3 regions of the Streptomyces sp. NBC_00691 genome follow, and region 1 is predicted to be linked to each of the others. Evidence: riboswitches for the same ligand, from Rfam matches in the RefSeq annotation. Region 1 holds a riboswitch; each other region holds the start of a gene.
What was found. A riboswitch is a leader RNA that binds a small molecule or an ion and turns the genes downstream of it on or off. The one in region 1 is predicted to bind cyclic di-AMP.
Positions count from the first base shown of each region.

Region 2: linked by a shared signal. The riboswitch ahead of OG392_RS15005 (transglycosylase family protein) and the one ahead of OG392_RS19540 (M23 family metallopeptidase) in region 1 are both predicted to bind cyclic di-AMP.
Region 3: linked by a shared signal. The riboswitch ahead of OG392_RS27345 (M23 family metallopeptidase) and the one ahead of OG392_RS19540 (M23 family metallopeptidase) in region 1 are both predicted to bind cyclic di-AMP.

Region 1 covers NZ_CP109007.1:4,314,145-4,321,821, reverse strand. Annotated here, with positions in the region: gene trmB (tRNA (guanosine(46)-N7)-methyltransferase TrmB) at 1-88, shown strand, start outside; gene OG392_RS19550 (PrsW family intramembrane metalloprotease) at 155-1,483, shown strand; gene OG392_RS19545 (aldo/keto reductase) at 1,582-2,529, opposite strand; gene OG392_RS19540 (M23 family metallopeptidase) at 2,672-3,820, opposite strand; cyclic di-AMP (ydaO/yuaA leader) riboswitch at 3,832-3,978, opposite strand; gene OG392_RS19535 (PP2C family protein-serine/threonine phosphatase) at 4,213-5,409, opposite strand; gene OG392_RS19530 (MFS transporter) at 5,619-6,839, opposite strand; gene OG392_RS19525 (PLP-dependent cysteine synthase family protein) at 6,836-7,677, opposite strand, start outside.
Region 2 covers NZ_CP109007.1:3,349,376-3,357,052, forward strand. Annotated here, with positions in the region: gene eno (phosphopyruvate hydratase) at 1-977, opposite strand, end outside; gene OG392_RS15005 (transglycosylase family protein) at 1,333-2,049, opposite strand; cyclic di-AMP (ydaO/yuaA leader) riboswitch at 2,053-2,226, opposite strand; gene OG392_RS15010 (LysM peptidoglycan-binding domain-containing protein) at 2,485-3,525, opposite strand; gene OG392_RS15015 (cytochrome P450 family protein) at 3,742-5,094, opposite strand; gene OG392_RS15020 (globin domain-containing protein) at 5,191-6,390, shown strand; gene OG392_RS15025 (nucleoside triphosphate pyrophosphohydrolase) at 6,425-7,390, opposite strand; gene OG392_RS15030 (SurA N-terminal domain-containing protein) at 7,410-7,677, opposite strand, start outside.
Region 3 covers NZ_CP109007.1:6,035,036-6,042,712, reverse strand. Annotated here, with positions in the region: gene OG392_RS27360 (bifunctional acetate--CoA ligase family protein/GNAT family N-acetyltransferase) at 1-1,211, opposite strand, end outside; gene OG392_RS27355 (HPr family phosphocarrier protein) at 1,455-1,736, shown strand; gene OG392_RS27350 (GntR family transcriptional regulator) at 1,882-2,565, opposite strand; gene OG392_RS27345 (M23 family metallopeptidase) at 2,778-3,548, opposite strand; cyclic di-AMP (ydaO/yuaA leader) riboswitch at 3,561-3,726, opposite strand; gene OG392_RS27340 (M16 family metallopeptidase) at 3,927-5,294, opposite strand; gene OG392_RS27335 (M16 family metallopeptidase) at 5,321-6,679, opposite strand; gene OG392_RS27330 (DNA gyrase/topoisomerase IV subunit A) at 6,861-7,677, shown strand, end outside.

The sequences.
Region 1 (7,677 bases):
GCCCGACTTCCGGCCGCTCACCCGTTTCGAGGGGCAGGGGCTCGACAAGGGCCACGTCGTGAACGATCTCCTCTTCCGGAGGAAGTGACCCGGGGCCTTCGCACCGGGCTTAACCCTTTTCCCGGTGTCGGTGGCGGTCGTTAGGGTCGCTCACGTGTCCTTCCCCGACCCCACCGAAGCCGGTGCCGCTCCCGTCCCCCACCGGGACACCGAGGAGCCGGCGTTCCCGGCCGCCGCCGACCGGTCCCAGTGGCGCTACCGGCCCCGCCGGCACTTCTGGCGCAGCCGGCTGGTCCGGGCCGTCGCTCTCGTCACCGTGCTCGCGATCTGCGCGCTGTTCATCCTCGGGCTGGTCCGGGAGCAGACCGGCACCGAGGGCTTCCTCGTCGGTCTGGGCCTCGCCGTGCTTCCCGTACCGCTGCTGATGGCGGCGTTCCGGTGGCTCGACCGGGTCGAGCCCCGTCCGTGGAAGAACCAGCTCTTCGCGTTCGCCTGGGGCGCCTTCGCCGCCGCGCTCGTCGCGATCCTGGCGAACTCCTTCGCGGTCCGCTGGATCGCGACGGCCACCGCCGATCCCACCTCGGCGGACACCCTGGGCGCGACCGTCGTCGCACCCGTGGTGGAGGAGACCGCGAAGGCCGCCGCGATCCTGCTGCTGTTCCTCTTCCGCAGGAGGCACTTCGGCGGGCTCGTCGACGGGGTCGTGGTCGCCGGGTTCACCGCGACCGGCTTCGCCTTCACCGAGAACATCCTCTACCTCGGCAACGCCTTCGGCGAGGACCAGGAGTTCGGCGCCACCGGCCTCGGTTCGGTGACCGCCGCGACCTTCTTCGTCCGGGTCGTGATGTCGCCGTTCGCGCATCCGCTCTTCACCGTGCTCACCGGCATCGGCTTCGGCTTCGCCGCCCTCGCGCCGCGCGGCAGGCGTCTGCGCCGGGTGCTGCTGCCGTTCGCCGGGCTGCTGCTCGCCATGGGCCTGCACGCCGCCTGGAACGGCTCGGCCACCTTCGGCGGCCCGCTGGCCTTCTACGCGGTGTACGGGGCGCTCATGGTCCCGGCCTTCGGTCTGCTGACCTGGCTCGCGGTCTGGAGCCGGCAGCGCGAGCTGCGCACGATATCCGGCGAGCTCCCGGCGTACGCGGCGGCCGGGTGGCTCTCCCCCGCCGAGCCGCTCGCGCTCTCCTCGATGCGCGCCCGCCAGCTGGCCCGCTCCTTCGCCGCCCGGACGTACGGGCAGGCCGCGGCGCGGGCCGTCGGTGAGTACGAGTCCTTCGCGACAACCCTGGCGTTCCTTCGGGACCGGGCCCGCCGGGGGACGGCGGGGCCAGACTTCCCGGCCCGGGAGCAGGAGTTGCTGCACCATCTGTGGCAGCGCCGGGCGGTCGCGTCGCCCGCGCTCACGTACGCGGCGCGGGCCACGGGCCAGGTCTGGGCGCCGCCGCAGTACCTGGACTACGACGGCTTCAACCCGTACCGGAGCTAGAGCGTCTCTTGCACGGCTCTCACGGGTCGGGCAGGAGCCGAGGGGCGGCAGAGGGAGTGCCAGGCGTCGCGGGGCAGACGGGAGTGTGCCGACAGGCCCTAGCCGGCCGACGCCTGGGTCAGGAGTGCCAGCTCCGCGTCCGTGAGCGTGAGTTCCGCCGCCGCGACCAGCGCCGGGACCTGCTCGACCGTACGCGCCGAGGCGATCGGCGCCGCGACGGTCGGGCGGGAGGCGAGCCAGGCGAGGGCGACGGTGGCGAGTTCCGCGCCGTGCGCCTCGGCGACCGTGTCGAGCGCGGAGAGCACGGCCCGGCCCCGCTCGGTGTCGAGGTGCCCGCCGGCCCCGGCGGCGCGGGCGCTGTCGACGGTGGTGCCGGGGCGGTACTTGCCGGTGAGGAAGCCGGAGGCGAGGCCGTAGTACGGGACGGCGGAGAGCCCGGCCTTCTCGACGGTCTCCAGGAGGGGGCCTTCGTAGGTGTCGCGGGAGACCAGGTTGTAGTGCGGCTGGAGGGCCACGTAACGGGCGAGGCCCTCGGACTCGGCGAAGTCGAGTGAGGCGCGCAGTCGCTCGGGGGAGATGTTGGAGGCGGCGACGGCCCGTACGGTGCCGTCCTTCACCAGCCGGTCGAGGGCGGTGACGATCTCCTCGACGGGGACGGACTCGTCGTCGAAGTGCGTGTAGTACAGGTCGATGTAGTCGGTGCCGAGGCGGCGCAGCGACTCCTCGGCGGCCGCCTTGATCGTGGTGGCGGACAGTCCCTTGAAGTGGGGGTGGGCGCCGACCTTGGTGGCCACGACGACCTCGGCGCGATTGCCGCGCGAGGCGAGCCAGCGGCCGATGACGGTCTCGGACTCGCCGCCCTCGTTGCCCTCGGCCCAGGCCGAGTAGACGTCGGCGGAGTCGACGAAGTTGCCGCCGGCGGCGGTGTAGGCGTCGAGGACGGCGAAGGACTGGGCCTCGTCGGCGGTCCAGCCGAAGACGTTGCCACCCAGGGCGAGCGGGAAGACATGCAGATCGGAGCTGCCCAGCGGGCGGAGAGTCGTCATGGTCGAGACAACCGTCCGCGCCGCCGGCGCTATTCCGTGAGGGCCGTTCCCGTGGGCGCCGTCCGGGGCCGTCCGCCGGGGCCGTTCCCTCAGGCACGTTCCCTCAGGACCGTTCCGTCGGTTCTCGGGGCGGGTGGAGGGGTCAGAGGGTCAGGCCCTTGGAGCGCAGCCACTCCGCCGGGTCGAGGCCGGAGCCGCCGGGCGTGTGCACCTCCATGTGGAGGTGGGCGCCGGTCACGTTGCCGGTGGCACCGACGCGGCCGATCGTCTCGCCGGTGCCCACGGTCTGGCCCGCGGAGACGGTCATGGACGACATGTGGGCGTACCAGATCTCGGTGCCGTCCGAGAGCTCCAGGACGACGCGGTAGCCGTACGAGCCGGACCAGCCGGCCGACTTGACGGTGGCGCCGTGGACCGCCTTGAGCGGGGTGCCGGTGGGGGCCGCGAAGTCGAGGCCGGTGTGGTAGCCGGAGGACCACATCGAGCCGGACTGCATGTAGGTGGCGCTGAGGCTGTAGGAGGAGAGCGGCAGCGAGTAGCTCGCGGCCAGCTTGGCGAGGCGCTCGGCCTCGGCCGCCGCCTCGGCCTTCGCCTTGGCCTCGGCTTCCGCCTTCGCCTTGGCCTCCGCCTCGGCCTTGGCCTTCGCCTCGGCGGCCGCCTTCTCCGCGGCGTCGGCCTTGGCCACGGCCTCCGCCGAAGCCTTCTCGGCCGCCGCCTTCTCCGCCGCGGCCTTGTCGGCTGCGTCGGCGGAGGCCTGCTGCTGCTCGGCCTGCTGGAGGATGCGGGCGCGCAGGGCCTCGCCCGCGTCGTGGGCGCCGGGCGCGGACTGCGCGGCCGGGCCGTCCTGGGTGACCAGGCCGGCCTGCGTCATCCGCGGGGTGTGCGTGCCCTGCTCGTCGTCGAGGGTGGCGTACGTGGCGACGGTGAGCGGGTTCGGGTTGGCGCGGTCTGCGCTGACCGTCTCGTGGGTCTCCTCGGGGAGGAGGTCGCCGACGCCGGGCAGGTCGTGGGCGTCCGGCAGGTTGAGGTCGGGAAGGTCCGGGAGCGATATGGCCACCGGGGGCTTCTCCTGCGCGGTGGCGAGGCCGCCCGCACCGACGGCCGCGATCACACCGACGCCGAGGACGGTGGAGGAACGGGCGAAGTTGGAGCGCTGCTTGACGACACGGTGGCGGCCGCCGGAGCGGAGGGATCCCTCGGTGGGGTTCCACTCGGTGTCCGGGGCGGCAGGACCCGCACCACCACCGAAGGCATCGAAGGGGGCTTCGGGTGCGGGAGTGTTGGACGCCACGAAGGCGCGCTCCTTTCCTTCCTTCTCGCCTACCGGGTTAGCTGACGGGTTCGGAGCAGGAAGGTCTCCTACGGGCACGGTCGCACGAGTGCGAAGGGCCCGATTCACCCCAAGTAGTGGTTCCCCGGTTCCTTTTCAGGATTCGGCGCGTGCGCACGGTGCCGCCTCTTGCGACGGCTGGGACGACCGCGCTGCGTTATCGAACGTTAATAGACACGGGGTCCCGATTCCAAGCCGTTCCTCTTGATCATTCATTGAATTGGGAGGGAATGGTCCGAGTTGACCCCCCTTCAGTAAGGGACGCCGAAACCCTCGCGATCTGACGTTATGTCAATTGTTATCGCAGTGACACCTCGCGACTACGGCCGGTGACCGGACCCGCCGCGGGGCCCTCAGGGCCTGCCCTGCGGCACCACGGGCATGGTCCGACGCCGCTCCGGCTGCCCCGTCGCGGGACGGCTCACCGCGAGCAGCGCCATGTCGTCGGTCGACCCGCCTCCGGTGTGCAGCCGTACGTCGTCCACGAGAGCGTCGAGGAGTTCCTCGGGCCCGGGGAAGATCCGCCCGGCGAGCCGTTTCCCCGGGTCGTAGAAGACACCCTCGGCGTTCCGCGCCTCCGAGAGACCGTCGGTGTAGAAGAGCAGCGTCGCGCCCGGCGGGTACGGCCGCGCCTCGGCCCGGTCCGGCCACGCCGCCAGATCGCCCATCCCGAGCGGCAGCGCCGCCTCGCCCGGCTCCAGCGTGTCCAGGCGCCCGTCCGTGTACAGCATCAGCGGAGGCGGGTGCCCGCGGTTGACGACCCGTACGAACCCGTCGAAGGTGCCGCTCCCGTCACCGCGCGGGATCTCGGCGAGGACGGCCGTGGTGAACCCCTCGAAGGCGTCGAGCCCGTGCCGGCGGGTGCCCTCCCGGGCGAGGGCCCGTTCGAGCCGCTGTGCCACGCCCTCCAGGGTCCGCTCCTGCTCGGCCGCCTCCCGGAACGCCCCGATGACGACGGCGACGGCCTCGACCGCGTCCATGCCCTTGCCGCGGACGTCGCCGACCACGAGCCGTACCCCGTAGGGGGTGTCCTGGACGGCGAACAGGTCGCCGCCGATGAACGCGTCCGCCTGCGCCGCCTCGTACCGCGCCGCGCACTGCAGTCCGCCGATCCGCTCGGCGGGCGTCGGGAGCACCGCCTTCTGCGCGGTCTCCGCGATGACCCGCGCCGAGGCGAGCCGCTCGCCGCTGCGGAGGACGACCCGGTTGATCAGCATGGCCAGCGCGGCGACCGTGAACACGGTCAGGAACTCGGTCAGCGACGAGACCTGGTTCGCGGTGCCGTTGTAGAGGTGCAGCCCGACGGAGGCGAGGACGGCCGCGATCCCGGTGAGCAGCGTGGTGAGGGTGGAGAAGAACGGTGCCGCGATCAGCGGGGCGGCGGAGAACAGCGGCGCCGCGCTGTACTTGGGCGGCGTCAGGACGTCGAAGAAGACACCGCCCACGATGATCAGCGGCGGCAGCGCCCGGATGAACCTCCGGGCGCCCCCGTACGAGCGGCGGGGGTCGCCCGTACGCCGCCCGTCGGTCACTCCTGGAGGGTGCCCCACCTGTGGTCTCCTGCCCGGTCCGTACCCGGCCGCGGCCCGTACCGCGCCCTCCCAGGGTGGCCGTCGCCGCCCGGGGCGGCGACCTCCGTGGGGCCGACTGGCGTACGGACCGGGGCAGGGCCCGGCCACGCGCGCGTGCGGGCACCACGCGGTGGCGGACGGCCCGGCCACGCGGGCGGAGGGAGGCGGCCCCGCCACGCGCGCGGGGGTCAGTCGGTGGCGGTCCCCTCCGCCAGCCGCCCGCCCCGCGCCAGGAGCGCCATCGCCGCCGCGCACCCCAGCCCCACCGCGCAGAGCGCGAGCCACGGCACAGCCGACCACCCGGTCACGTCGAGCAGCGCGCCCGTCCCCAGGTTCCCGAGGGTGATCCCGATCCCGCACACCGTGTTGTAGAGCCCGTAGTGGGTGGCCACCCAGCGCCCCCGGGACAGCGCGACGACCGTGTCCATCTCGTACGGGTAGAGCACCGCGTTCGCGACGGCCAGGACCGCCGCGCACAGCAGCAGCCCCACCAGACCCCGGCCGAGGGCCGCCGGGAGCAGGAAGGCCCCGCCCATCAGGGCGAGCCCGAGGACCAGACACCGCTCCCGGCTCAGCCGCCGCTTGCACCAGGCGGTGATCCGCAGCTGCCCGGCGAGCGCGACCAGGGCGGACACGACGAAGAGCGCCGTCGTGGGCCCCGTGCCGCCGGCGGCGAGCGGCAGCGCCAGATAGACCTGGAAGGACAGCACGTACGAGCCGGTCATCGCGAGCGAGAACAGCCAGAAGGTGCGGTGCGAGAGGACCGTGCGGAACTGCCCCGTCCCCTCCCCGTCCCGCTCCCGCCGCTCGCCCCGTGCGGGCATGAACCGGAGCTGGACCAGCGTCAGGCCGGCGAACAGCACCGCCGCCACCACGCACGTCAGCCGGAACGACACCCCCGTCAGGGCCACCCCCACGAGCGGACCGAGCAGGATGCCCGCCTGGTAGTAGACGTTGAACAGCGCGAAGGCCTCGACCCGGCGCTCCTCCCCCGCCTCGGCCGCGAGACAGGCCCGGACGGCGGGGTTGAACAGCGCCCCCGCGAGCCCGGTCGCGAGGGAGGCGGCGATGAGCATCGGCAGCGACTGCGCGAACGCCAGGGCCCCGAAGCCGAGCGTCCTCAGGGCGCAGCCCGCCACGATGAGCGGCTTGAAGCCGAGCCGGTCGGCGAGCGCCCCGCCGACGAGGAACATTCCCTGCTGGGACAGGTTCCGGGCGCCGAGCACGAGCCCGACCGCCCAGGCCGCCATGCCGAGACCGTCCGCGAGGTGCGCGGCCAGGTACGGCATGAGCATGTAGAAGCCGAGGTTGATGGTGAGCTGGTTGAGGAACAGCAGCCGGACGGCCGGTTCGAAGGTGCGGCTCTGCCTCCAGACGCCGCCCCGGGGAGGCGCTGTCGTCGTGGTCACCGCGCGGCCTCCGTCCGGTCCATGACCCTGCGGGTCCAGCCGCTGACCGTGTCCGCGGAGACGTACCCGGCGGGATCCTCCCGTACGGGCCCGTCGAGGAGGCCGTGGGCCGCGCAGAACTCGTCGTTGAAGACGGTGTCGAAGTACCGCTGCGGCCCGTCGGGGAAGATCGCCGCGATCCGTGTCCCGCGCGGCCGGGTCCGGGCCAGCCACCGGGCAACCAGCGCGACCGCGCCGACGCTCCAGCCGCCCGTGGCGAACTGACGCGAGGCCAGGCGGCGGGCCGCCCGTACCGCCTCGGCCGGTCCCACCCAGTGGATCTCGTCGAAGGCGCCGTGGTCCACGTTGCCCGGGTGGATGGAGGAACCGAGCCCGCGCATCAGCCGCTCCCCGGCCGGCAGGCCGAAGACGGTGGAGCCGACGGAGTCCACGCCGACGAGTTCGAGCGCGGGGCTGCTGGTGGCGCGCAGGGCCCGGGAGATCCCGGCCGAGTGGCCTCCGGTGCCGACCGCGCAGACGAGGACGTCGATCCGGTCGAGCTGCCCGGACAGCTCGGCGGCGAGCCCCGCGTACGCGTCGGGGTTGTCGGGGTTCCCGTACTGATTGGGCCACCAGGCCCCGTCGAGGCTCACGAGCAGCTCGGCGACCCGGTCCATCCGGGCCTGCTGCCAGCCGCCCCGAGGGCTCGGCTCCCGTACGACATGGACCCGGGCGCCGTGGGCGACGAGCATCCGCTCGACGATCGGTTCGAGGCCGGGATCGGTGACGACGTGCACCGGATGGCCGTGGAGGACCCCGGCGAGGGCGAGCCCGAGGCCGAGGGTTCCGGAGGTCGACT
Region 2 (7,677 bases), 960 kb from region 1:
ATGCCGCGGGCCAGGCGCTCCGGGTTGGTGACGAAGAGGTCGTCGCCGACGATCTGGACCTTGGTGCCCAGCTTGTCGGTGAGGACCTTCCAGCCGGCCCAGTCGTCCTCGTACAGCGGGTCCTCGATGGAGACCATCGGGTACGCGGAGACGAGCTCCTCGTAGTACTCGGTCATCTCGGCGGCCGAGCGGGACTTGCCCTCGAACTCGTACTTGCCGTCCTTGTAGAACTCGGACGCGGCCACGTCGAGCGCGAGCGCGACGTCGGAGCCCGGGGTGTAGCCGGCCTCCTTGATGGCCTCGACGATGAGGTCGAGGGCGGCGCGGTTCGACTCGAGGTTCGGCGCGAAGCCGCCCTCGTCGCCGAGGCCGGTGGAGAGGCCCTTGCGCTTCAGGACGGCCTTGAGGGTGTGGTAGATCTCGGCGCCCCAGCGGAGGGCCTCGGAGAAGGACTCCGCGCCGATCGGGGCGATCATGAACTCCTGGATGTCCACGTTGGAGTCGGCGTGCGACCCACCGTTGAGGATGTTCATCATCGGAACGGGCAGCAGGTGCGCGTTCGGGCCGCCGAGGTAGCGGAAGAGCGGGAGGTCCGAGGCCTCGGACGCGGCGTGCGCGACGGCGAGGGAGACACCGAGGATGGCGTTGGCGCCGAGGGAGCCCTTGTTCTCGGTGGCGTCCAGGTCGAACATGGCCTGGTCGATCAGGCGCTGCTCGGTGGCGTCGTAGCCGACGAGCTCCGGGCCGATCTGCTCGATGACGGCGAGGACGGCCTTCTCGACACCCTTGCCCAGGTAGCGGTTCGGGTCACCGTCGCGAAGCTCGATGGCCTCGAACGCACCGGTGGAGGCGCCGGACGGAACAGCAGCACGACCGGTGCTGCCGTCGTCGAGGCCGACCTCGACCTCGACCGTGGGGTTGCCTCGGGAGTCCAGGATTTCCCGGGCTACGACGACGTCGATGGACGGCACGAGCATCTCCTTTTTGGGATGTGACGCTGGATGTGACGCAAGGTCGGTGCAGGGTCGCTTGGCCTTGCGACAAGAGCCTAACCGGCTCGGGGGCTCCGGCCAGCCGGGCGCCCGCCCCCTGGGACGAAAAAGGACCCAAGGGCAGGCATCTCGGGACGAAGGGCCTCAGATCTACCGGCCGGTAACCACGTGGACCGTCCGGTTCCGCCGCGGGCCCCTCCCCTTGTCTCTCCGTACGCCCCCGGAAACGGGGGAACCCCGGCCCGACGCGCACGGGGGATGGGCGCGTCGGGCCGGGGTGGTCACCGCGGGAGGGTCGGAGGGGCCGCGCGAGCCGCCGGACTCACGCGGACCGCCGGGCTCACTTCAGGTGAAGCTGCTGGCCCGGGTAGATCAGGTCGGCGTTCTCGACGACGCCCTTGTTCAGCTCGAAGAGCTCGGCCCAGCCGCCCTTGACGCCGTGCGCCTGGGCGATCTTGCTGAGCGTGTCGCCGGTGACGACCTTGTACTCGCCGTCGCCCTTCTTGACCTTCTTGCCGGTCGGGGTGGTGACGGTCTTCTTCGCGGCGGCCTGCGGGGCGGCCTGCTGCTGCGTGGCCTTCTTCGGGGCCTGGCGCTGCTCGCTGCGAGTGGTCGGCTGCTCGGCCTTCCGCTCCTGCTGGGTGCTCTGCTTCGGCGCGCTCTCGACGGCACCGGTGCTCGGCGAGGCGCCGGAGAGGCCCACACCACAGGACGGCCAGGCGCCCTTGCCCTGGCCCGCGAGGACCTTCTCGGCGACGGCGATCTGCTGGGACTTCGACGCCTGGTCGGCGGTCGAGGCGTAGGCGGTGCCGCCGTACGCGGCCCAGGTGGAGGCCGAGAACTGCAGGCCGCCGTAGTAGCCGTTGCCCGTGTTGATGGACCAGTTGCCACCGGACTCGCACGCGGCGACGGTGTCCCACTCGGAGACCGAGGCGGCCGAGGCGGTGCCCGCGGTCATCAGCGGGGCGGCCACGGCGACGCCGGTGACGCCGACGAGCGTGACGACCTGGGTCGCCTTGGAGGGACGACGGTGTTTGCCCTTGCCGGAAAACAGCATGGAGATTCTCCTCACCGACGCCTACGAGGTGAGCTGTCGGGTTCGGGCCAATGAGTTGCCCGGCCACGTGTCCTAGCACGTGGCTTCACCCCAAGCCGATCGTCGGCCGTCTGTCTCAACGGCCGGGGCCGGCACTTACCTTGGGTCCCCCGCTCCTGCCTTCGGCGCTTACGCGACGACAATTCCCATCGGCCGACGGCAGGATTCGGCGTTTCGGTCGACGGGGCCCGCGGTGGCGAGCGGTGATGACCGTAGACACAGACCCACCGGAAGTTCAAAGAGGCGTATTGCGGAAATATCGCCCCTACTTGCCTTCCGGCGGGGGGTGTTTATGCAGGTGAGAGGTGACAGAAGCAAAGTTTGCGGGCGTGACACGCCAGTTGGGACGAAGAGACCCATGTCTCACTTGCCCAGAACCGGACATACGCCCCCGAATCACTTCGCCGACGCGGTCGAACCGTTCGTCAGGTCGAGGGCCTGACCAGGGAGGATGAGGTCCGGATCGAGGCCCACCGTCTGCCGGTTGGCGTCATAGAGGGCGGCCCAGCCTCCGGGGAGTTCGTTCTCCTGTGCAATGTCGGACAGATTGTCGCCCGGCTGCACGAGGTAAGCGCCCGACTTGCCCTGACTGTCCGTTGCGTCCGATTCCTTCGGAGCGTCAGTCGACGACTCCTCCAGGGGGTTTTCGGTGAGCTTGTTGTCCGATGAAGCATGTCTGCCGGAATCGGCAGAACTGTCCGGCTTGCCGGTTTCCTCCGGAGCGGCATCGCCCCGGTGCTTCCCGGTTCCGGGAGTGGCCGACGACGTGTCATCCGTCGGGCCGCCCGGCGCGGTGGCATCCGGCCCGGTGGGCGTACCGGGCGTAACCGGCGTAAGGGACTCATCGGGCGCGCCGGGGGTGGTGGGCACGGTCGGGTGGCCCGGGTCGGTCGACACGGAGGGGCTCGTCGGGGTGGTCGGCGAGACGGGAGCGGTCGGCGAGACGGGCGCGGTGGGCGAAGCCGACTCCGTGGCCTTCTCCGCCTCCTTGAACTCCTTGGACCCCTTCGCCTCCTCCGAGGACCCCTCGGAGGTCCCGGGAAGACCGGTGGTCCAGTTCGACTCGGGAACAGGCCCCGTGGGGGCCTTGGGGACGCTCGCGGGGCCGGGGTCCACGCCCGGCGACGTGCCGTCGTTCGTCAGACCGGCGATCGGCGCGCAGGTGGCCCACTCGGTGGAGCCCTTGGCGAGGGCCTTCTCGGCCACCGCGATCTGCTGGGCGCGGCTGGCCAGGTCGGGGCTGGGCGCGTAGGTCAGACCGCCGTTGCGCTCCCAGCTGTCCTGGGTGAACTGGAGTCCGCCGTACATGCCGTTGCCGAAGTTGGCACTCCACTGGCCGCCGGACTCGCACTCGGCGACCCGGTCCCAGGTGGCCGCGTCGGCCGCGGAGGCGGATCCGGTGGCGAGCAGCGGCAGTGCCATGGCGGAGCCGGTCACACCCGCGGCGACGACGATTGCGGGGGCCTGACGGGGGCGACGGTGACGTCCGTTCCCGGAACGCATAGGAGCGCCTTTCGCGTGACGACTGTGTGGACGAGCCGAGTTGCCGAACGTGGCCGACTTACTCAACCAAGTTGACGAACCGAGCTGACCGGGAAGGTAGCCCTATTCGAACGCTCATCACAAGTCGATGCACTCGCGATCACGTGAAGATCACAGTTCTGACGGTTCATCACTTCGTGGAGGTCGTGCGGAAGGGGAGAACTCCACCGGAAGCGTGCGCAATCCGCGCATGATGAGCCCTCCGCGCCACCGCAGTTCCTCCGGTTCGGCGGCAAGTCGCAGGTCCGGCAGCCGGGTCAGCAGGGTCGCGAGCGCGGTCTGTCCCTCCAGCCGCGCGAGCGGTGCGCCCAGGCAGTAGTGGATGCCGTGCCCGTACCCGAGGTGCTGGTTGTCGCGCCGGGTCAGGTCCAGGGTGTCCGGCCCGTCGAACCGCTCCGGATCCCGGTCCGCGGCGGCGAGCACCACGAGGACGGGATCGCCCGCCGGGATGTCCTGCCCGCCGAGGGTCAGCGGCTCGGTCGCGTACCGCCAGGTGGCCATCTCCACCGGCCCGTCGTACCGCAGCAGCTCCTCGATCCCGGTCTCCAGGAGCCCGGTCTCCCCCGCCACCACCGAGGCCTGGAGCAGCTCGCGCTGCGCGGGGTGGCGCAGGAGCTGGTACATGCCGTTGCCGATGAGGTTGACGGTCGTCTCGAAGCCGGCGAAGAGAAGGATGAAGGCCATGGCGGCGGCCTCGTTCTCGGTGAGGTGCTCGCCGTGGTCGGAGGCCTTGATGAGCCCCGAGATGAGGTCGTCGGCCCCTTCTTGCCGCAGGCCTTCGCGCTTCCGGTGGATCAGCTCGGCGAGGTAGCCGCGCATCTTCTTCACCGACCGCGCGACCCCGCCGCGCGGGCCGCCGCCGTGCCGGATCATCATCCCGGCCCAGTCGCGGAAGTCGTCCTGGTCCTCCTCGGGCACGCCGAGCAGGTCGCAGATCGCGTAGATGGGGAGCGGGAAGGCGAACTCGTGGATGAGGTCCGCGCTCCCCTTCTCCACGAAGGAGTCGATGAGCCGGTCGGTCAACTCCTGTACGCGCGGGGTGAACTCGGCGACCCGGCGCGGGGTGAAGGCCTTCGAGACGAGCCGCCGCAGCCGGGTGTGGTCCGGAGGGTCGATGTTGAGCAGATGCGTCATCAGCTCGGCCTTGCGCTCGCCCGGAATGCCCGTCTTGCCCTTGGCGTGCGGGGACTCGTCGTGGTGCGCGGGGTTCTTGGAGAGGCGCTGGTCGGCGAGGGCCTGCCGGGCGTCCCCGTACCGCGTCACCAGCCATGCCTCGACCCCGCTGGGCAGCGTCGTCCGGTGCACGGGCGCGTGCTCCCGGAGCCAGGCGTACGCGGGGTACGGGTCGCTCGCGAACTCCCAGGTGAAGAGCTCGGGCGCGGGAGGCGCGGACGCGCCGGCCGGGCCGGTGACGGGGCAGGAAGCGGGCTCGGGGGCGGGGCCGGCGCCGGGGGTGGTGCTCACTCCCCGACCGTACAGGGCGGTCCGGAAGGTGAGGTCTGTCGGATCCTGTGATCAAGAAGGGGGTGGTGCCCTAGATTCTTGTCGGTGGATCCTCAGATGCTCAGAAGCACGTTCGCGGTCGTCGAGAGACGGGCCGAACACGCCGTCACCTTCTTCTACTCGCATCTTTTCTGGAACAACCCCGCCATGCGCGAACTGTTCCCCGAGGACATGCAGCCCCAGCGGGACCGGCTCTTCGCCGCGCTCACCCATGTGGTGACCCATCTGGAATCCCCGGGACTCGCCGCGTACCTGGGACAGCTGGGCCGCGACCACCGCAAGTTCCTCGCCTCCCCCGCGCTCTACGCCGCCGTCGGGTCGAGCCTGCTCGCCGCCTTCGCGCACGCCGCCGGGGCCGCCTGGAGCCGGGAGGCCGAGAAGGCCTGGACCGAGGCGTACGGACACGTCGCCGATCTGATGCTGGCGGGTGCCGAGGAGGCGGCCGGCGCCGGCGAGCCGGCCTGGTGGGACGCGGACGTCGTCCGGCACGAGCGGTACGGCGAGGATCTGGCCGTCCTCACCCTGCGGCCCCGGCAGCCCCTCCCCTTCCTTCCCGGGCAGTACGTCAGTGTCAGCTCCCTGCGCGTCCCGCGCGTCTGGCGGACCTACTCCCTCGCGGACGCGCCCCGCCCCGACGGCACGGTCGAGCTCCATGTGAGCCGGATCCCTGGCGGGGCGATGAGCACGGCCCTGGTCGACGAGACGGGTCCCGGCGAGACGCTGCGGCTGAGCGCGCCCGGCGGCGGCCTCACCGCGTGCACGGAGCCGGGCGGGCTCCGTACCTATATATGCGCGGGTACGGGCTGGGCACCGGTGCGGGCGCTGCTGTCCGAGGCGGCGGAGGCCGAGCCGGAACTGAAGGGCAGGCTGTTCGTGGTGGCGCGCGCGAAGGAGTACCTGTACGCCCGGCGGGACGCGGAGCTGCTGAGGAGCCGTCTCGGCGGACTCAGCGTCACCTACATCACCTCGGCACCGGGCCACCGCAAGGACCAGGCGACCGAACGGCTCCTCCAGGCGCTGCGGGCCTGCGTCCACTGGCCCTCGCACGACGTCTACCTCGCCGGCCCGCCCGGCTTCCTGACGGAGGTCGCCGAGGCGCTGGTGGAGCTCGGCACCGACCCGGCCCGGATCCACCACGACACACTCCAGCCGGTGGGCCGCTTCACGTTCCGCCCGAACAGCGCGGCGGAACGCCTCCTGGGCCCACCGCCCCCGCTCTGGCACAACCCCGGGGCCCGGGTGCCGCGCGAGCTGTAGCGACCGCACTCGCTCCCGGGACGGGCAGGCGTCCCTACGCCTTCACGCCCTCCGCCGCGCGGATCGCGTCCCGGTACGTCCGGGCAGCCGCCCGCAGCGCCGACTCCGGGTCCACTCCCTCCGCCTCCGCGCGGACCGCGAGGGCGAGCAGGTCGTAGCCGATGCCACGCTCCGCCGGGAGGGCCACGTCGAGGCCCGCCGAGCGCGCCCGGCCGCCGAGCTTCGCGGCGAGCGCGAGCCCCGGCTGGCCCAGCGGCACACCGTCCGTCACGGACTCCCGCCGCTTCTCGATCGCCTTGGTGCGCAGCCAGTGGGCGCGGACGTCCTCCGGCGTCTCCGCCGTCGCGTCCCCGAAGACGTGCGGGTGCCGGTGGATCAGCTTCTCGACGAGCGCGCCGGCGACATCGTCCACGGAGAAGGGGTCGTCCGGGTCCTCCTCGGCGATCCGGGCGTGGAAGATCACCTGCAGCAGGACGTCCCCGAGTTCCTCGCGCAGCGCGTCCCGGTCGCCGTCCTCGATCGCCTCGACGAGCTCGTACGCCTCCTCGATGCCGTACCTGACGAGCTCCTTGTGGGTCTGCCGCGAGGACCACGGGCATTCCCGCCGGATGCGGTCCATGATCTGCACGAGGTCGAGGAGCCGGGCGCCGGGCAGGTCGTACGAGCCGGGCAGGAGTTCCAGGTCGGGCATCGTGAGGCGGCCCGAGCCGGCGAGGCGGGCGAGGCCGTCGGTCAGCGCCCGGTCACCCTCGCCCGAGGGCAGCAGCAGGACCGTACGGCCTCCGGCGCACGCCTCGACGAGCTCCTCGGCGGTGGGCCGGAGGTGCTCGACGGCGACCCCTGCCTCCCGCAGATACGGGAGCTGGGGGTGGTGCTCGTCGGGGCAGAGCACCCGGTCCGCGGCGCCCAGCGCCTGCCAGGCGGGCCAGGACAGCAGTCCGGGTGCCACGCGGTGGCTGGCGGTGAGCAGGACGATGCGGCCGGGGCTCTCAGATGTCACCCCTTGAACTTACTCCGCCTCACGCACCGGCCGGGACGGCGCCCGGGTCCTGGGTGAGCTGCCGCAGCCAGGGCGCGGTGGTGTTGCCGAGCCTGACCTGGGCGTCGTCCCAGGCGCCGTAGCGCGGGTTCACGTCGATGGCGAGGGACTTGGAGGCGGCGGAGAAGACCTCCGTCAGCTTCCGCTGGCCCTCGGGGGTGTCCGTGACGCCCAGCTTGGCGGCGATCTTGTTCATGAGGACGTTGCGGCGGACGACGTCGTCGATCTGGCCGGGCGCCACGCCCTGC
Region 3 (7,677 bases), 1.7 Mb from region 1:
TCGGCGCGGTTGCCGGCCGAGATGAAGGAGGAGAGCCCGGCGCCCCTCCGGTGCAGTCCGGCGAGGAGGGCGATGCCGATGGCGCCGGACTGGGTGAAGAGCCCGATCCGCCCGGCGGCGGGCATCTGCGGGGCGAGGGAGGCGTTGAGCCGGACGTCGGCGGCCGTGTTGATGATCCCGAAGGCGTTGGGCCCGATGATCCGCATGCCGTACGAGCGGGCCTGGCGGACCAGCTGGCGCTGCCGCTCGCGCCCGTCGGCGCCGCTCTCGGCGTATCCGGCGGAGAGCACGACCAGTCCCTGGACGCCGTGCTCGCCGCAGTCGGCGACGACCTCAGGCACCCGTTCGGCGGGGACGGCGACGATCGCGAGGTCGACGGGCTCGCCGATGGCGGCGACGGAGGGGTGGGCGGGGACGCCGTCGAACGTGACGGACCCGTCGTTCTCGGCGAGCGCCGCGTTGACCGCGTACACGCGTCCGGTGAACCCGGCCCCGAGGAGGTTGCGCAGGACGGTGCGGCCGACTCCGCCCGGCGCGCGTCCGGCGCCGACGACGGCGACGGACCGGGGGGTGAGGAGGCGCTGTACGGAGCGGGCCTCGGCCCGCTGCTCCCGCGCGCGCTGCACGGCGAGGGAGCGGTCGGTGGGTTCGAGGTCGAGGTGGAGCCGGACGGATCCGTCCTCGAAGCTGCGCTTCTGGGTGTAGCCGGCGTCCGTGAACACCTTGATCATCTTGTTGTTGGCGGGGAGCACCTCGGCGGCGAAGCGGCGGATGTCCCGCTCGCGCGCGACGGCCGCGATGTGTTCGAGCAGGGCGGAGGCGACACCGCGTCCCTGGTGGGCGTCCTGGACGAGGAAGGCGACCTCGGCCTCGTCGGCCGGGGCGGAGGCGGGCAGGCCCCGGTCGTCGATCCGGTCGTAGCGCACGGTGGCGATGAACTCGCCGCCCACGGTCGCCGCGAGGCCGACCCGGTCCACGAAGTCGTGGTGGGTGAAGCGGTGCACGTCCTTGGCGGACAGCCGAGGGTAGGGGGCGAAGAAGCGGTAGTACTTCGACTCGTCCGATACCTGCTCGTAGAAGCTGACGAGGCGGTCGGCGTCGTCGGCCGTGATGGGCCGGATGCGCGCGGTGCCGCCGTCGCGGAGCACCACGTCCGCTTCCCAGTGGTCGGGGTAGTCGTGCTCCGGCAGCTGGTCCGACGCGCTCTGCATGGGGTCAGCCTACGGCCGCGGCGCGGTGGTGGCACGGGTCGCGCCGGGGCGACGGCACGGGCCGCGACACGGGGGCGACACCGCTCGCGCGGCGGGGGTCCGCCGTGCAAGGTAGGGAGCACGCCGGGCACGGCGAGGGAGGGCCGAACGGCGGTCCGATCCGGGCCGAAGGTCGGCGCGAGCACGTGGCAGCACGTGAGAGACTGGTCTAGACAACCCGCTTGAGACTTGAAGGGCAACACCATGGCTGAGCGCCGCGTCAACGTCGGCTGGGCCGAGGGCCTGCACGCCCGCCCCGCGTCCATCTTCGTCCGTGCCGCCACGGCTTCCGGCGTTCCGGTGACGATCGCCAAGTCCGACGGCACCCCGGTGAACGCCGCCTCCATGCTCGCGGTGCTCGGCCTGGGCGCGCAGGGCGGCGAGGAGATCGTCCTCGCTTCGGAGGCCGACGGCGCCGAGGCCGCTCTGGACCGTCTGGCGAAGCTCGTCGCCGAGGGCCTGGACGAGCTTCCCGAGACCGTCTGACCCGGGGTCGACACCCCTCAGCACACCGAAAGGCCGTGCCCGCCGGAATTCCGGAGGTCACGGCCTTTCGCTTTTCCGGCACCCTCTTTCAGGGCAGCACGAAGCGGCGGCATCGAATTCCTATTCCATGTATACGATGCGTGCGTTAATTCCGGGAACTCGCCGTGTTGACTGCGTGTTGCGAAACCCTCACACGGGAACGGTCCGGCCTCTTGAGGCGGTGCAGCGACTGCGAGCGCTCTGCGTGCTGCGCGGTCAGCGCCCGCGCCCGCTCGGCGTCACCGCGCGCCACGGCGTCCACGATCGCGCCGTGCTCGGCCCAGGCGTCCACCGGCCGCTCGGGCTGGTCGACCGCGTACATCCAGGCGATCTTGTGCCGCAGCTGGGTCAGCAGCGCCGTCAGGGCCGGACTCCCGGAAGCCTGCGCGAGCGTCTCGTGGAACCAGCCGCCGAGTGATCGCAGGTCCTCGCCCTGCCCGCGCCTGGCCCGCTCCTGCCCCAGCCTGACCAGGCCGCGCAGCACCTTGAGATGGGCCTCCGTGCGCCGCTGGGCGGCGCGGGCAGCCCCCAGCGGTTCGAGCAGCGCCCGCATGTCCAGCAGATCGGCGGCCTCCTGCTCGGTGGGCTCGGCGACATGCGCCCCGGCGTGGCGGCGGGAGACGACGAAGCCCTCGGACTCCAGGGTGCGCAGGGCCTCGCGGACCGGGACGCGGGAGACCCCGTACCGGCGGGCCAGCTGGTCCTCGGTCAGCCGACTGCCCCGCTCGTAGACGCCGGAGACGATGTCGTCCCGGATCGCCGTGCATACCGAGTGCGCGGGAATGCGCATGTCCGACCTCCGCCTTGGTCCGCGCGAGTCAATTCCGACGGCGCCTGTTCTGCGCCCGATCTGCGACTCTATTGCAGCGCGCCGGAATTTCCGATGCCCCGACGGAATATCGGTGTGCAGCGACAGACGAAAAGCCCCGGCTCTGTACGAGCCGGGGCTTTTGCGAGGGAGGGGCGGGACGACCGCCGGCCCCGCGCGAGGGGCGTCCTGGATCAGACGTTGACGCCGCGGGCGCGGAGGTACGCGACCGGGTTGATGTCGGAGCCGTACTCGGCGGTCGTCCGGGCCTCGAAGTGGAGGTGCGGGCCGGTCGAGTTGCCGGTCGAGCCCGAGATGCCGATCCGCTCACCCGGCTCGACGCTCTGGCCGACGTAGACCCCGATGGAGGAGAGGTGACCGTACTGGGTGTACGTGCCGTCGTTCATCCGGATGACGATGTTGTTGCCGTACGCGCCGCCCCAGCCGGCCTCGACGACGGTGCCCGAGCCGACGGAGACGACGCTGCTGCCGTAGGCGGCGTGGAAGTCGATGCCGGAGTGACTGCCGGAGGACCAGAGCGAGCCGCCGGTCTTGTAACCGGTGGACACGTACGAGCCCTCGACGGGCAGCTGGAAGGAGGCCAGACGACGGCGCTCGGCCTCACGGGCCGCGCGCTGCTCGGCCTCGCGGATCTCCTTGGCGCGGGCCTCGGCCTTGCGCTTCGCCTCGGCCTTGGCCTTCGCCTTGGCGGCGACCTCGAAGGCCTCCTGCTCCTGGGCGGCGGCCTGGGCGGCGATCCGCTCGGCGAGGTCGTCCTCGGTGATCACCTTGGTGATACCGGTGTCCTCGGGAGAGCGGTGGTCCGTGTCGGCGGCGAGCGCCGGGGAAGCGAGGGTTCCGATGACGCCGGTGGTGGCGAGCGTCGCCGCGCCGGCGAAGCCCACGCCGCGGCGCGCCATCCGGCTCGGAGCACGATGCTTCCCGGTGGCACGGGTGAACGCCATGTAGGGGCTGATCCTTTCCTTCCCTCTCGCCTACCGGGTTAGCTGACGGGTTCGGAGCAGGAAGGTCTCCTACGAGCCCCTCCGTACGAGACGAAGGCGCCCGATTCACCCCAGGGACTACGTGTGGGTCCCCGGCTCCCCAGGCTCGCGCCTGACGGGGACTCGGCGATGTCTGTCCGATGCCGCGGGTGCGGCACGTGCAACTGACGAACAGACGGCCTGACGCTATGCGGATCGTCTTTCAATCACCAACCGGACACGCATTTTGTAAGACATGCCACAGGGCATACAACCATCCTTAATCTCAATACGGACAAACAGGAGGACCCCGACGAACCATGTCGTCGGGGTCCTCCGTCGCCGTGCCGGCGGCCTGAATCAGCCGGTCACGACGGTCACTTCACCGATCCCGAGCGCGCGCACCGGCTCCGCGATCTGCGCCGCGTCGCCGACGAGCACGGTGACGAGCCGGTCCACGGGGAAGGCGCTGACCACGGCCGCGGTCGCCTCGACCGTGCCGGTCTCGGCCAGCCGGGCGTACAACTGGGCCTGGTAGTCGTCCGGGAGGTGCTGCTCGACCTGGTCGGAGAGCGTCCCGGCGACGGAGGCGGCGGTCTCGTACTTGAGCGGCGCGACGCCCACCAGGTTCTGCACGGCCGTCTCCCGCTCGGCGTCGGTGAGACCCTCCGCGGCCAGCGTCCGCAGCACCTTCCACAGGTCGTCAAGAGCCGGACCGGTGTTGGGCGTGTCGATGGAACCGCTGATGGCGAGCATCGAGGCGCCGTTCCCCCGGCCGTCCGAGCGGAGCACCTGCCCGAAGGCACGCACGCCGTACGTGTAGCCCTTCTCCTCGCGCAGGACCCGGTCGAGCCGCGAGGTGAGGGTGCCGCCGAGGCAGTACGTGCCCAGGACCTGGGCCGGCCAGACGCTGTCGTGGCGGTCGGGTCCGACCCGGCCGATCAGCAACTGGGTCTGGACGGCCCCGGGACGGTCCACGATGACGACCCTTCCGGTGTCGTCGGCGGTGATCGGCGGCATCGGGAGCGCCTCGGCCGGCTCACCGGTCCAGGCGCCCAGGGTCTCGGCGAGGACCTTGTCCAGGTCGACGCCCGTGAGGTCGCCGACGACCACGGCGGTGGCCGTGGCGGGCCGGACGTACGCCTCGTAGAAGGCGCGGACCGCGGCGGCGTCGATCGCCTCGACGGTCTCCTCGGTGCCCTGGCGCGGCCGGGACATCCGGGCCTCGGCCGGGAACAGCTCCTTGGAGAGCTGCTTGGCGGCGCGGCGGCCCGGGTTGGCCGTCTCGTGCGGGATCTCGTCGAGGCGGTTGCGCACCAGGCGCTCGACCTCGGTCTCGAGGAACGCCGGCGCGATCAGGGCCTCGGAGACCAGACCGAGCGCCTTGGGCAGCCGGGAGACGGGAACCTCCAGGGAGACCCGCACGCCCGGGTGGTCGGCGTGCGCGTCGAGCGTGGCGCCGCAGCGCTCCAGCTCGGCCGCGAACTCCTCGGCGCTCTGCTGGTCCGTGCCCTCGAAGAGCGCGCGGGCCATGATGGTGGCGACGCCGTCGAGCCCGGCGGGCTCGGCGTCCAGCGGGGCCGGCAGGAAGATCTCCACGGCCACGACCTGCTGGCCGGGGCGGTGACTGGTGAGGACCGTCAGGCCGTTGTCCAGGGCGCCGCGGTCCGGGGCCGGGAAGGCCCAGGGGCGGGCGACGCCGGGCGTCGGCTGCGGGTGGAAGTCCATGCTCGTCAAAGACGCGGCGGCGTCGGTCACTGGTCCGCTCCCTCTTCCTCGTCGTCGCCGTCGGCGGTGTCGCTCTGTTCGGTCGCCAGGGGCTCGTAGACCAGCACCGCGCGGTTGTCGGGGCGCAGGGTGGCCGCGGCCACGGCCCGCACCTCGTCGGCGGTGACCGCGAGGACGCGGTCGACGGCGGTCAGCGCGAGCTGCGGGTCGCCGAACAGGACGGCGAACCGGCACAGTTCGTCGGCGCGGCCCGCGACGGTGCCGAGCCGGTCCAGCCACTCGCGCTCCAACTGGGCCTGCGCGCGCTCCATCTCCTCGGGCGTGGGGCCCTCGGCGGCGAACCGGGCGAGCTCCTCGTCGACGGCCGCCTCGATCTGCGGGACCTCGACGCCTCCGGAGGTCTTGACGTCGAGCCAGCCGAGCGAGGGCGCGCCGGCCAGCCGCAGCATGCCGAAGCCCGCGGCTACGGCCGTACGGTCACGGCGGACCAGACGGTTGTGCAGCCGGGAGGACTCGCCGCCGCCGAGGACCGTCAGGGCCAGGTCGGCGGCGTCGCACGCGCGCGTGCCGTCGTGCGGCAGCCGGTAGGCGGCCATCAGCGCGCGGGCCGGGACCTCCTCCTCGACGACCTCGCGCAGCTGCTCGCCGATGACCTCGGGAAGGCCGCCGGAGCGCGGCGCGGGCTTGCCGTCGTGGCCCGGGATGGAGCCGAAGTACTTCTCGACCCAGGCGAGGGTCTCCTCCGGGTCGATGTCGCCGACGACCGAGAGCACGGCGTTGTTCGGGGCGTAGTACGTGCGGAAGAAGTTCCGCGCGTCCTCCAGCGTGGCCGCGTCCAGGTCGGCCATCGACCCGATCGGCGTGTGGTGGTACGGGTGCCCCTCCGGGTAGGCGAGGGCGGTCAGCTTCTCGAAGGCCGTGCCGTACGGCACGTTGTCGTAGCGCTGGCGGCGCTCGTTCTTGACGACGTCCCGCTGGTTCTCCATGGACTCGTCGTCCAGGGCGGCGAGCAGCGAGCCCATGCGATCGGCCTCCAGCCAGAGCGCGAGCTCCAGCTGATGCGTGGGCATGGTCTCGAAATAGTTGGTGCGCTCGAAGCTCGTCGTGCCGTTGAGCGAGCCGCCCGCGCCCTGCACCAGCTCGAAGTGCCCGTTCCCGTGGACCTGCTTCGAGCCCTGGAACATCAGGTGCTCGAAGAGGTGGGCGAGGCCCGTGCGGCCCGGGACCTCGTGCCGCGAGCCGACGTCGTACCAGAGGCAGACCGCGGCGACCGGGGTCAGGTGGTCCTCCGAGAGCACCACACGCAGGCCGTTCGCCAACCGGTGCTCGGTCGCTGTCAGGCCGCCGGAGCCGGCCTCGGCCGTGGCCGTGTGACCCATGGGCATGTACGTCCCTTCGATCGCGATGTGAAAAAGTCCTGCCACTGTATGCAAGCGCGCCGACACCTGGCGAAGTTCCCGCCCCCCGGAGATGTCCCTCTTCCGGGTCGCGGTCGGCGTTGTCGGTGGCACGGTCCACAATGGTCCGCGTCAGATCAACCTTGTTGGTGAAGGAGCCGCAGCCGCGATGGCCCGCCGCAGCACGAAGACACCGCCGCCGGACGACGCGTTCGAGGAGCGAATCCTCGACATCGACGTTGTCGACGAGATGCAGGGCTCCTTCCTCGAGTACGCGTACTCGGTGATCTATTCGCGTGCCCTCCCGGACGCCCGTGACGGCATGAAGCCCGTCCAACGACGCATCGTCTTCCAGATGAACGAGATGGGGCTCCGGCCCGACCGGGGCTTCGTCAAGTGCGCCCGCGTCGTCGGCGAGGTGATGGGCAAGCTCCACCCGCACGGCGACGCGTCGATCTACGACGCCATGGTCCGCATGGCACAGCCCTTCTCCATGCGTGTCCCGCTGGTCGACGGCCACGGCAACTTCGGTTCCCTGGGCAACGACGACCCGCCGGCCGCCATGCGGTACACCGAGTCGCGGATGGCCCCGGCCGCCCTGCTCATGACCGAGTCCATCGACGAGGACACGGTCGACTTCTCGCCGAACTACGACGGCCAGGAGCGGGAGCCGGTGGCACTGCCCGCCGCCTACCCGAACCTCCTGGTCAACGGCGCGTCGGGCATCGCGGTCGGCATGGCGACCAACATGCCCCCGCACAACCTCGGCGAGGTCGTCGCGGCCGCCCGTCACCTGATCCGTCACCCGGGCGCCGACCTGGAGACGCTGATGCGTTTCGTGCCCGGCCCCGACCTGCCGACCGGCGGCCGGATCGTCGGCCTCTCCGGCATCAAGGACGCGTACGAGTCGGGCCGCGGATCGTTCAAGATCCGCGCCACGACGAGCGTGGAGACGGTGACGGCGCGCCGCAAGGGCATCGTCGTGA